Regions from separate parts of the Dickeya parazeae Ech586 genome, predicted to be linked through region 1. Evidence: predicted binding sites of a transcription regulator. Region 1 holds the regulator's gene; the other holds the start of a gene.

Evidence for each region. The regulator PurR, encoded in region 1, represses purine synthesis genes. The targets are predictions, from matches to a motif close to CANGCAAACGTTTGCNTG.
Region 2: serA (phosphoglycerate dehydrogenase) is a predicted target of PurR. The motif match lies at 4,257-4,274, and genes of this name have one in related genera.

Annotation. Positions count from the first base shown of each region.
Region 1 is NC_013592.1:1,887,390-1,892,974, forward strand. It holds gene DD586_RS08285 (riboflavin synthase) at 1-603, shown strand, start outside; gene cfa (cyclopropane fatty acyl phospholipid synthase) at 738-1,889, opposite strand; gene purR (HTH-type transcriptional repressor PurR) at 2,313-3,338, opposite strand; gene cydH (cytochrome bd-I oxidase subunit CydH) at 3,724-3,813, shown strand; gene DD586_RS08300 (C40 family peptidase) at 3,917-4,921, opposite strand; gene DD586_RS08305 (Grx4 family monothiol glutaredoxin) at 5,252-5,585, shown strand, end outside.
Region 2 is NC_013592.1:4,132,710-4,138,294, forward strand. It holds gene DD586_RS17950 (methyl-accepting chemotaxis protein) at 1-175, opposite strand, end outside; gene DD586_RS17955 (LysR family transcriptional regulator) at 653-1,549, opposite strand; gene DD586_RS17960 (zinc-binding alcohol dehydrogenase family protein) at 1,660-2,661, shown strand; gene serA (phosphoglycerate dehydrogenase) at 2,768-4,000, opposite strand; gene rpiA (ribose-5-phosphate isomerase RpiA) at 4,370-5,032, opposite strand; gene DD586_RS17975 (LysR family transcriptional regulator ArgP) at 5,229-5,585, shown strand, end outside.

The DNA.
Region 1 (5,585 bases):
CCCAATTTCCGCACCCATGTCGTTCAACTGCCCCCCGAACTGTTGCCGGGACTGGAAACGGGCGCATCCGTAGCGCACAACGGTTGCTGCCTGACTGTCACCCATATTGACGACGATCGGGTGAGTTTTGATCTGATTAAAGAGACACTGCGGTTGACCAATCTGGGTGACGTGAAGGTCGGCGATCGGGTTAATGTGGAGCGTGCAGCCAAATATGGCGATGAAATTGGCGGGCATGTCATGTCTGGTCATATCATGTGCACGGCGGAAATCGTGAAAATTCTGACGTCGGAAAATAATCATCAGATCTGGTTCCGGCTGTCTGATGAGTCGCAGATGAAATATGTGTTGCACAAGGGATTTATTGGTATTGATGGTATCAGCCTGACGGTAGGTGAAGTGACCCGTAGCCGTTTCTGCGTGCACCTGATTCCGGAAACGCTGCAACGCACGACGCTGGGGCAAAAACGCCTGGGCGACCGTATCAATATCGAAATTGACCCGCAGACTCAGGCCATTATCGACACGGTTGAGCGTGTTATGGCTCGTCAGGCAGAGCAGCAACAAGCGCTGGCGGCAGAGCTTGCTGCGAAGAGTGAATAAAAGACGCCTGAACGCGTGTTATTCCTGTTAGCCATAATAAAACCGGCAGCCAGACTCCAGACTGCCGGTTTTTGTTTGTGGCTCTTAATTCGTGAGGCGAGGGCGACAGGAGTGGGCGATGTGCCGCCACCCGTTCATCGTGCCACGCGCATACCGCCTTCAATCCCTTCGACACTGAATAACACCTGCCAGAGTTGGATGTTGCGTGCGCGAAACGCACCGGCACAGGCGTTAAGGTAATAACTGAACATCCGCCGGAAGCGCTCGGGGTAGCGTGCTGACAGGGTCGGCCAGTGCTGCTGGAAGCGCTCGTGCCAGGCCATAAGGGTACGGTCATAGTCCGCGCCGAAATTGTGCCAGTCTTCCATGACCAGATAAGGCTCGCTGCGCTGGGCGATATGCTGCACTGAGGGTAAACACCCATTAGGGAAGATGTATTTGTCTATCCAGGCATCGACCTTGAGGCTGGTTTCGTTTGCGCCGATGGTATGCAACAGGAACAAACCGGTGGATTTGAGGTTTTTTCTGACCACCCTGAAGTAAGTATCGTAATTTTTCGGACCGACATGTTCGAACATGCCGACGGAAACGATACGGTCAAACTGCCGATTCAGATCGCGATAGTCCTGTAGCAGAATGGTGACATCCAGATCCTGACAACGTTGTTGCGCCAATGCCTGTTGCTCGCGGGAGATGGTCACACCGGTTACGCTAACACCGTAATGGCGGGCGGCAAATTCGGCCAGACCACCCCAGCCGCAGCCGATATCCAGCAGTGTCATTCCCCGGCGTAACTGCAATTTTTCGCAAATGAGGCGCAGCTTATCTTGTTGTGCCTGCTCCAGGGTTTCGGCTTGTTTCCAGTAACCACAGGAGTACTGCATGTACGGGTCTAGCATCAGGCTAAAAAGATCATTACCGAGGTCGTAATGCTCCTTACCTACAATCCATGCCCGCCGACGCGATTGCAGATTGGTCAGGCGAGCCATCAGTATCCGTAGCGTATCCTGCCAACGCTGGGGCAGTTGCTTCTCCAGCCCGGCGCGTATCGCTCGATGGAAAAACATGTCTAGCCGTTCACATTCCCACCAGCCATCCATGTAACTTTCGCCCAGACCCAGTGACCCGTCACGCAATATGCGCTTGAACAGTTCAGGGTTTTTGACCTGAATATCAAACGGTCGCGAACCGTTAATGGCGATATTCGCGGCCGACAGCATTTCATTAACCAGTTGGAACCAGGGTTGACTGGGGGTACCCAGATCCTCCACGTAAGATGAACTCATAACTTCTCCCTACCTTGCCAGATACATGCGTTATACGGGATAAACCAGACAAATATCGCGATGGAGGGTATTCGATGTACCCATTCCACACGTCATCGTCTATCCCTGAGAGCCTCAGAGGAAAATAAGAGACAAGCCGACACGAAAGGCGTCTACCCCGGCCGTGACAAACGGTGTAACAGTCATTAGTGGGGTAGAAAAAGTAAGGCGATGCGTATTGCTAAAAGCATCGTCTGATCATGGTTATTGTCGTCAATGACAGTGACAAGTGTATGACTGCTTTAACCCGGCGACAAGATTCATCGGGCTAAAGCAGCACATTGCGTTCTATATTAGGGTGCCAGGGAGACACGCTTTAGCGCTCTACGGCGCGGTATAACGGCGGTTGATTCGCCAGCGTGCGATAACGAAATCGTCTGGCTATTAACGGCGATAATCGAGATACGGGCCGTCAGCAACGGAACGGCGCTCGATCAGCGTCGGGTGGACTTCGATGGTTTGCGCTTCCTCGCGTTTGCTGGTGATGCGGTCAAGCAGCATGGAGAACGCCGCCTGTCCCAGCCGTTCCTTAGGCTGATGAATGGTCGTGAGCGCCGGCGTAAAATAGCGGGAGTGGCGTACATTGTCGTAACCGATCACCGAAATATCCTGCGGTACACGCAGGCCCAGTTCATCCGCCGCACAAATCGCTCCCATAGCCATAATATCGCCGCCGCAGAATACCGCGGTCGGTCGCTGCTTTTGCGCCAGAATCTGATGCATGGCTTTGTAGCCGGATTCGGGTTCAAAGTCACCCTGAACCACCCATTCGTCACGCAGGGGGATATCCGCTTCTTTCAGCGCTTTCAGAAAGCCCAAATAACGCCCGCTGCCGGTATTGCGCCCCTGAGAACCGGGGATGGCACCGATATCACGATGCCCGCGCTCAATCAGATAGCGACCGGCCATATACCCACCGGCAAACGCATTATCAATAATGGTATCGGTGAAATCGCTGTGGGCTTCGCCCCAATCCATGACGACCATCGGAATATGGCGATAATCCGCCAGCATTGACAGCAGTTCAGGCGGGTACTCGGCACACATCACCAGCAGGCCATCCACGCGTTTTTGCGCCAGCATGGACAGGTAAGCACGCTGTTTATCCTGATTATTGTGAGAGTTACACAGAATCAACGTGTAACCTCTGGCGTAGCAACTGTTTTCCACCGCTTCGATAATTTCGGCGAAATAGGGTGCTTCGCTGGAGGTCGCCAGCAGCCCGATAGATTTGGTGTGGTTGACTTTCAGGCTTCGGGCCACCGCACTGGGTGAATAATGCAATTCATCAATCGCTGCGCGTACCGCAGCCTTGGTCTCTTCGGCGACGAAACGTGTTTTATTAATCACGTGTGATACGGTTGTGGTTGAAACGCCTGCGCGTTTTGCCACATCTTTAATCGTTGCCATCTAAAGTGACTCCTGAACTCATCTGTTACAGTCGTGGGTCTGTTACAGCAGTAAATATGTTGTTAATCGTTTGCCTGCGTGAATTTTGCTCCTGCTGGACAACAAGGCAACATTTCAGTAGGAGACATGCCGAGGTGTGTAGCTTGAAGGGAGGGCTGACGCTTCGACCAACGCAGTGTACACGGTAAACTGCGGATTTTGGCCGATTTAGAGCAAAAGGGGAAGAGGCAATTCGTGTTATCTCTGTGACGCAGAAATCGGTTTTTTGACTTCAGTCGGGTAATAATAGACCTATACTTTATGTGCTTGCCCATCCGCCGGGATACGGTGTTGATTCAGACATAACGGGATGATGGCGATCATCAGTCATATACAGGAGAATACGATGGATACAAATTTGAAAATGTCGCTGTGTAGTACGTTGGTCGCACTCGTGGTGATCATTGTTTTTAGTTTCACTGCGGTATTGAACTGATAGCAGATCGCCAGTGGTGTAAAAAGAAAACAGAAAAGGGGCTAGTGCCCCTTTTCTCGTTATTCATTAAGCCATTTAGCCGATTGTTATTGACGAATATCCGTTAGCGAATGGTCTTCGGTGTCACCACGCGGCGAGCGCCGACATAATGATCCTGCCAGTAATCTTCACTCAATTTACTGATTTTGATGTCAGAACCCGAGCGCGGTGACTGGATAAAACGACCATTGCCCAGGTAGACGCCAACGTGGTCGGCAGCACCGCGGTTGGTGATACGGAAGAACACCAGGTCACCGCTTTCCAGTTCGCTTTTCTTGATGGGCGCCGCGTCACGCAGGTGGAACATCTCATTGGCTGTGCGCGGAATCGAGATTTTTACCACATCTTTATAGGCGTAATACACCAGCCCGCTGCAATCAAAACCTGAATAAGGCGTTGCGCCGCCCCAATGGTACGGTTTACCGATTTGGCTCATCAGCTTGTTCATGGCAGTCAATTTGGCGTGCTGATAGCGTTTTTGGTGAGCAGCACTGATGGTCAGCGCCGCTTTATCGTGTTTGCCTTTCTTGCTTTTACCATGTGAAGACGTGGCGGCTACCTCATCTTCTTCATCGACCGCCGCTTTACCTTTTTTATGCGCGTTTTTCGCGACCACGAGTTCATGCGCTTTGTGGCTGGTTTTAGCCTGCGCCGGTGTTTCTTTCTTTGCTGCGTCTTTTTTCGTGGTTTTCGCTAATGCAGCCTTAGTGGTATGCGTGCTTTTCTCTGGCTGCGATTTTGTATGGGAGGAATGGGCTGCCGCCGCCACCGACTTTTTGTCCGCAGACTTTTTGTCATTGTGCGACTTCGCGTTTTTATCGTGACTGGCTACGGTTTTGGCTGGCGTAGGCTTTGCGTGTTTTTCCGGTTTTTTGCCGTGGGTCGGCTCCGTGCCTTTTTTGTTAGCATTTTTGGCAACTTTGTTCTTTTTGGATTCATCAAGCGCTTTATTCGCCGTTTCTACACCAGATTTGCGTGGTGGCACTGCCCCGCCGTGCGGATTAGCCAGCGCCAGACCAGAAAATAGATTACTGAAAAATAATAAAAAGAGCGTAATAAATAACCGCATGATAGTTCTGACCGAATGTTGTCCTCAATCGTTCAATCTTTACAGTATTCCCGAAAATGACCTGATAAAAAAGCGGGAGATAGAATAATCCTACTACAAAATAGTGAGAAAACGTTAACAACGGTGTTTGCTGCTTAATTATCCGGCGATTTGGCGTCGCTTTGTACCGTTAGCGCGTCACCCGGATAAAACCCTATAAAAGATAGCGTTTTTTTGTGGCCGTCGCTATCGTTAGAATACAAAACAAAAGAAGCGGTATGCCACGGTTTGCCGCGAGTCATATGAGCGGCTCTTAAGGGCTGCTCATCACGCGCTTGAGGAAGCAATAGAATGACGACAACGACACTTGAAAAAATTCAGCGCCAGATTGCTGAAAACCCGATTCTGCTGTACATGAAAGGCTCTCCCAAACTGCCGAGCTGCGGTTTTTCTGCTCAGGCGGTACAGGCGTTGTCGGCGTGTGGCGAACGTTTTGCCTATGTAGATATTTTGCAGAACCCGGATATCCGCGCCGAATTGCCGAAATATGCCAATTGGCCGACATTCCCGCAGCTGTGGGTGGATGGTGAATTGGTTGGCGGTTGTGACATCGTCATTGAGATGTATCAGCGTGGCGAACTGCAACAGTTGATTAAAGAGACAGCTGACAAATACCGTTCCCAGC
Region 2 (5,585 bases), 2.2 Mb from region 1:
GGATATCGGAAACCAGATTAGCCCGCTCCAGAGAGGCATTACTCTGTTTGAGAAAATAACTGGCAGTACCAATTGAGAGAGCAAACAGAACCAGAATAATGGTTAACAGGGTAATAAACAGCGTCACAAGACGAATGTTATTTATCGAAGAAATATTTCCTTTTTGTTCTGCCATTCCGATTTCTCACTTTCACTACAAGATGCTGAACACTTCCACTGTCTCAACAGCAGAAGCACGTATAGCTTTGCGCCATTTAGTACTCCTTGGCATACACCGGCTGCTGCCACATCAGCGTCCGGTAAGGCAACAAACGTCACTCCCAAGCGCAAAACAAAACGACATTTTATTTTAATTGTATTGTTGTTTCTTTAAAAAAGAAAAACCGTGACGACTGTAGCATGCTCTGTTGATAAGTGGTAAATAGAAACACTCAGGTTCCTTTTCTATGATGAAGTCATCATATATCAGGCGGGGATATCAACCGAAAATTAGCCTTTGCAGGGGAAAATACAAAAGATGGCAAACGAGGATTTGCAGCCCGTACGCTGATAACCTGACGATAATTGACAGGCAGAAGCAAGCCTTTGCAGGGTACGTTGCCCTACTGTACTTCTACCGGACTTCTTGTACCTCGTGAGAAAACAGCATGGTTTACCGTGAAGAATAATCGCACAACGCGTCAAAGCTCAGTGCAAAATCAATAAAGCTATTCAGCGCGGGGGAGTTCAACTTGCGCCCAGGATAAATCAAATAGAGATCGTTGGTATCTGCCTGCCATTCCGACAAAAGACAAACCAACTCCCCGCTATCTATCTGTTCACGGCACAAAAATGCCGGTAACAACGTAATTCCACCATCCGCCAGTACACAAGCACGCGCATACAGCAGATTGTCGGTAATGTGTGATTGCGGCAACCGCCAGAGAAAATACTCCGCTTCACGGCGAAATCCCCATTCCGGCCAGGCGCGGTGCGCAATACACCGGTGCGCTTGCAGCTCACGCGGGTGTGTAATCGGCGGCAATGCCGCCAGATAGGCGTAGGAAGCCACCAGATAATGCGGCACCTGTCCCAGAGAACGCCCAATCAGGGAAGAATCCTGTGGTTTACCGGTACGCAACGCGGCATCAAACCCTTCCTCCACAAGATCAATGACCCGATCAGCCACTACGATCTCCAGTGACACCGCCGGAAAGCGAGACTGAAACTCGACGGTCAAACGCGCCAGCAACGTCGCCCCCAATCCGGCCGGGCTGGTTATTCGCAAACGCCCACTGGGTTTATCGCGTAAGTGTTGCATCGCCATCTCAGCGCGCTCGCTCGCCTGGCGCATCTCCTGACAATGCACCAGATAGCGTTCACCCGCAAAGGTGAGGTTCAGCTTGCGAGTCGTTCGATTGAACAACCGCAACCCCAGAGACTGCTCTAATTGACTGACGCGTAAACTGAGGCTCGATTTGGCCATACCAGCTTGTCTGGCCGCTTCGGTAAAACTGCCGCATTCAGCCACCAGGGCGAACAGCGCCATATCCTGCAATTGTCTGAACATGATTGTTCTTCTCCGTCGAACACGTCGTTAGTGATTGTCCATCTTATCAGTACTATCGACAGGTTCTACACTGTCGTTACACCCAACATGCAACGATGGAAACATTGATCATGACAGTAAAAGCAATCGCCGTTGACCCCAGTTCTCCTGACAATTTCGTAGAAATCACGACCGAATTACCACAGCCCGGCGAGCATGACCTGCTGGTAGCCGTAAAAGCGGTGTCGGTTAATCCGGTAGATACCAAAGTACACGCAGGATTACGCCGAAATGGTCTGCAACACCCACGTATTCTTGGCTGGGATGCCAGTGGTGTCGTGATAAAAACCGGCTCAGGTGTCAGTAACGTCAACGTTGGAGATGAAGTCTGGTATGCCGGTGATATCACGCGCCCGGGCAGTAACAGCACCCATCAGTTAGTCGATGCCCGCATCGTCGCACACAAGCCCGCGTCACTGAACTGGGCTGAAGCCGCCGCCTTGCCGCTGACAGCGCTGACCGCCTGGGAAGGGCTATTTGAGCATCTGAACATTCAGAATGCGGCTAAAGGTAAAACGCTGTTGATTATCGGCGGCGCTGGCGGCGTCGGCTCACTGGCGATTTCACTGGCAGCCCAACGCAGCGAGGTGACCGTCATCGCGACGGCGTCTCGTCCCGACTCTGCACAATGGTGCCGCGACCGTGGCGCAGATATGGTGGTGGATTATCGCCATCTGGCTGATGATCTGAAAAAGCAGAATATTGAGCACGTGGATTACATTTTCTGCCTGAATGACACTGACGGCCACTGGGATGCCATTAGCCAGTTAATCGCCCCGCTGGGACATATCTGTACCATCGTGGAAAACACCCGTCCTTTAGATCAAAACGCACTGAAATTAAAAAGCGCTGCACTGCACTGGGAATTCATGTTTACCCGCAGCATGTTTACCACACCGGATATGGCCCGTCAGGGAGAAATTCTGCGTGAGGTGGCGCAACAGGTGGATAACGGTCTCTTGCAAGGCACGCTGAGCCAGACCCTGAACGGATTAACGCCTGAAACGCTAAAACAGGCCCACGAAGCCATACTGAATGGTCATATGCGCGGTAAGCTCGTCATTACACTGTGAGTGAACATCACCAGTGAAAGCGCCGGCATAAAAAAGCCAGCCCAACGGGCTGGCTTTGACGTTTTTCGTCGAACCGATCGGCGACCACCGACCGGCTATTCGCCGCTTAGTACAGCAGGCGGGCACGAATGGTGCCGGGGATAGATTTCATCAGTTGCAGCGCGGTGTCTGCCCCGTCCGTTTCCACATCGATAACCACATAACCGATTGTCGGGCTGGTCTGCAGATACTGTGCTGCAATGTTGATACCCTGCTCAGCAAAGATGTTGTTAATCTGCGTCATGATACCCGGGCGGTTTTCATGAATGTGCAGCAGACGGCTGGCGCGATCACTGTGCGTCGGCAACGACACTTCCGGGAAGTTGACAGCAGACAAGGTAGAACCGTTATCAGAGTATTTCACCAGTTTCCCGGCAACCTCGATACCAATGTTCTCCTGCGCTTCTTCCGTTGAGCCCCCGATATGCGGCGTCAGAATCACGTTATCAAATTCGCACAGCGGCGACAGGAACGGGTCGCTGTTGGTTGCCGGTTCCTGCGGGAATACGTCGATAGCGGCACCAGAGAGGTGCTTGTTGGCAAGAGCGTCACTCAATGCCGGAATATCGACCACGGTACCGCGTGATGCGTTGATCAAAATCGAACCCGGCTTCATCAACGCCAGTTCGTTGGCGCCAATCATATTCTGGGTACTGTCGGTTTCCGGCACATGCAGACTGACCACATCGCTCATATTCAGCAGTTCGGACAAATGACGAACCTGCTGGGCATTCCCCAACGGCAATTTGCTTTCGATATCGTAGAAATAGACATGCATCCCCAGGCTTTCAGCCAGGATCCCAAGCTGGGTACCGATGTGACCATAACCAATGATACCAAGCTTCTTACCGCGAGCCTCAAAGCAGCCAACCGCCTGTTTGTGCCAGATACCACGATGTGCTTTAGCGTTAGCAGTCGGAATGCCACGCAGCAGCAGCAGCAGTTCACCGATAACCATTTCGGCTACGGAGCGGGTATTGGAAAAAGGTGCATTGAAGACCGGGATGCCACGTTTGGTCGCAGCCGACAGTTCAACCTGATTTGTGCCGATACAAAAGCAACCCACTGCCACCAGTTTCTCAGCAGCTGCGAAAACGTCTTCCGTCAGATGCGTACGCGATCGAATCCCCACAAAGTGCGCGTCACGAATCGACGCTTTCAGCGCTTCCGGGTCAAGCGCCCCTTTATGGTATTCAATATTGGTGTAACCTGCAGCACGCAGATTCTCCAGCGCATTCGGGTGTACCCCCTCCAGCAGCAGGAACTTAATCTTGTCTTTTTCCAGTGATACCTTTGCCATTTCCCGACCTTATTTTCAGACTTCAGATATGACGGTTTGCAAACCGGTCTGTGCAAACATAACAAAAAATACGCAGGCGGCAATACAAACGATTGCCTTCGCGTTTTTTCTTACTCCCACCCGTCGGTGATTTCATGGCAAAAAATACTGCCAACCCTCAGCAAGACCAGACAGGGATGATGCGAAATAAGAAAAACTGATATTAAGTACCAAAAATGAGCCGTTAGAGAAAGTCGGATTTTTTAGATAAAAAAATCCGGCCACCGTTAGCGTGGCCGGACCTCTGCGAGAGATAACAACATGGCACGATTTCAATGGCATTATTTCAATGACACTGTTGTTTCCAACATGGGTTATTTCAGGAATAATTTATTTCAGGCGAACGGTTTTCACCCCGTCGGCGGTCCCCACCAGCGCGACATCCGCACCGCGGTTCGCAAACAACCCCACCGTTACCACGCCAGCCAGATTATTGATGCAGTTTTCCATCGCCACCGCATCCGACAGATCCATATTGTGCACATCCAGAATAATGTTGCCGTTGTCTGTGATAACCCCATCACGATACACCGGCTGACCACCCAGTTTGACCAGCTCACGGGCCACATAAGCGCGCGCCATCGGGATAACTTCCACCGGCAACGGGAAACGCCCCAGCACATCAACCTGTTTGGACGCATCGACGATACACACAAACTGACGCGCGATCGCCGCCACGATTTTTTCGCGGGTCAATGCGGCACCGCCACCTTTGATCATCTGCATGTGTGGGTTGATTTCATCAGCGCCGTCGACGTAGACATCAAGCACATCCACGTCATTACAGTCAAAAACCGGAATCCCCAGACTTTTGAGCTTGGCGGTAGAAGCGTCAGAGCTTGAAACCGCGCCTTCAATTTGATGCTTGATAGACCCCAGTGCGTCAATAAAGTGCGCGGCGGTAGAGCCGGTTCCCACGCCAACGATAGTACCGGGGCGAACATAATCGAGTGCGGCCCAACCAACGGCTTTTTTCAGTTCATCCTGCGTCATGATGTGCTTATGCCTGTAGCTACGAAAACGTGTGCGTATTATAGGGCATGCCATAGTCAAAAGGAGAGCCTTGCCTGTCGGGTACGGTAATATTTCGGTCTCACGGCGGCAGGCTGGGCGATTTTTTTCGGCGATACCTCACAAAAATGTGGCATATTGCCAAATATAGTTTTTACGCAAAGGAATCTTCACCTTCATGAAACGCCCGGACTATCGCACGCTTCAGGCGCTGGACGCCGTGATCCGTGAGCGTGGCTTTGAGCGCGCCGCACAAAAACTCTGTATTACGCAGTCCGCCGTCTCACAACGCATCAAACAGCTGGAGAATCTGTTTGGCCAGCCGCTACTGGTAAGAACAATTCCACCGCGCCCGACCGAGCAAGGGCAGAAGTTGCTGGCCTTATTGCATCAGGTGGAATTACTGGAAGAAGAGTGGCTGGGCAACGAAAACAGCAATGAAACCCCGCTTTTGCTGTCTCTGGCGGTCAACGCCGACAGTCTGGCGACCTGGCTTTTACCCGCCCTGCAACCTGTGCTGGTGGACTCCCCCATC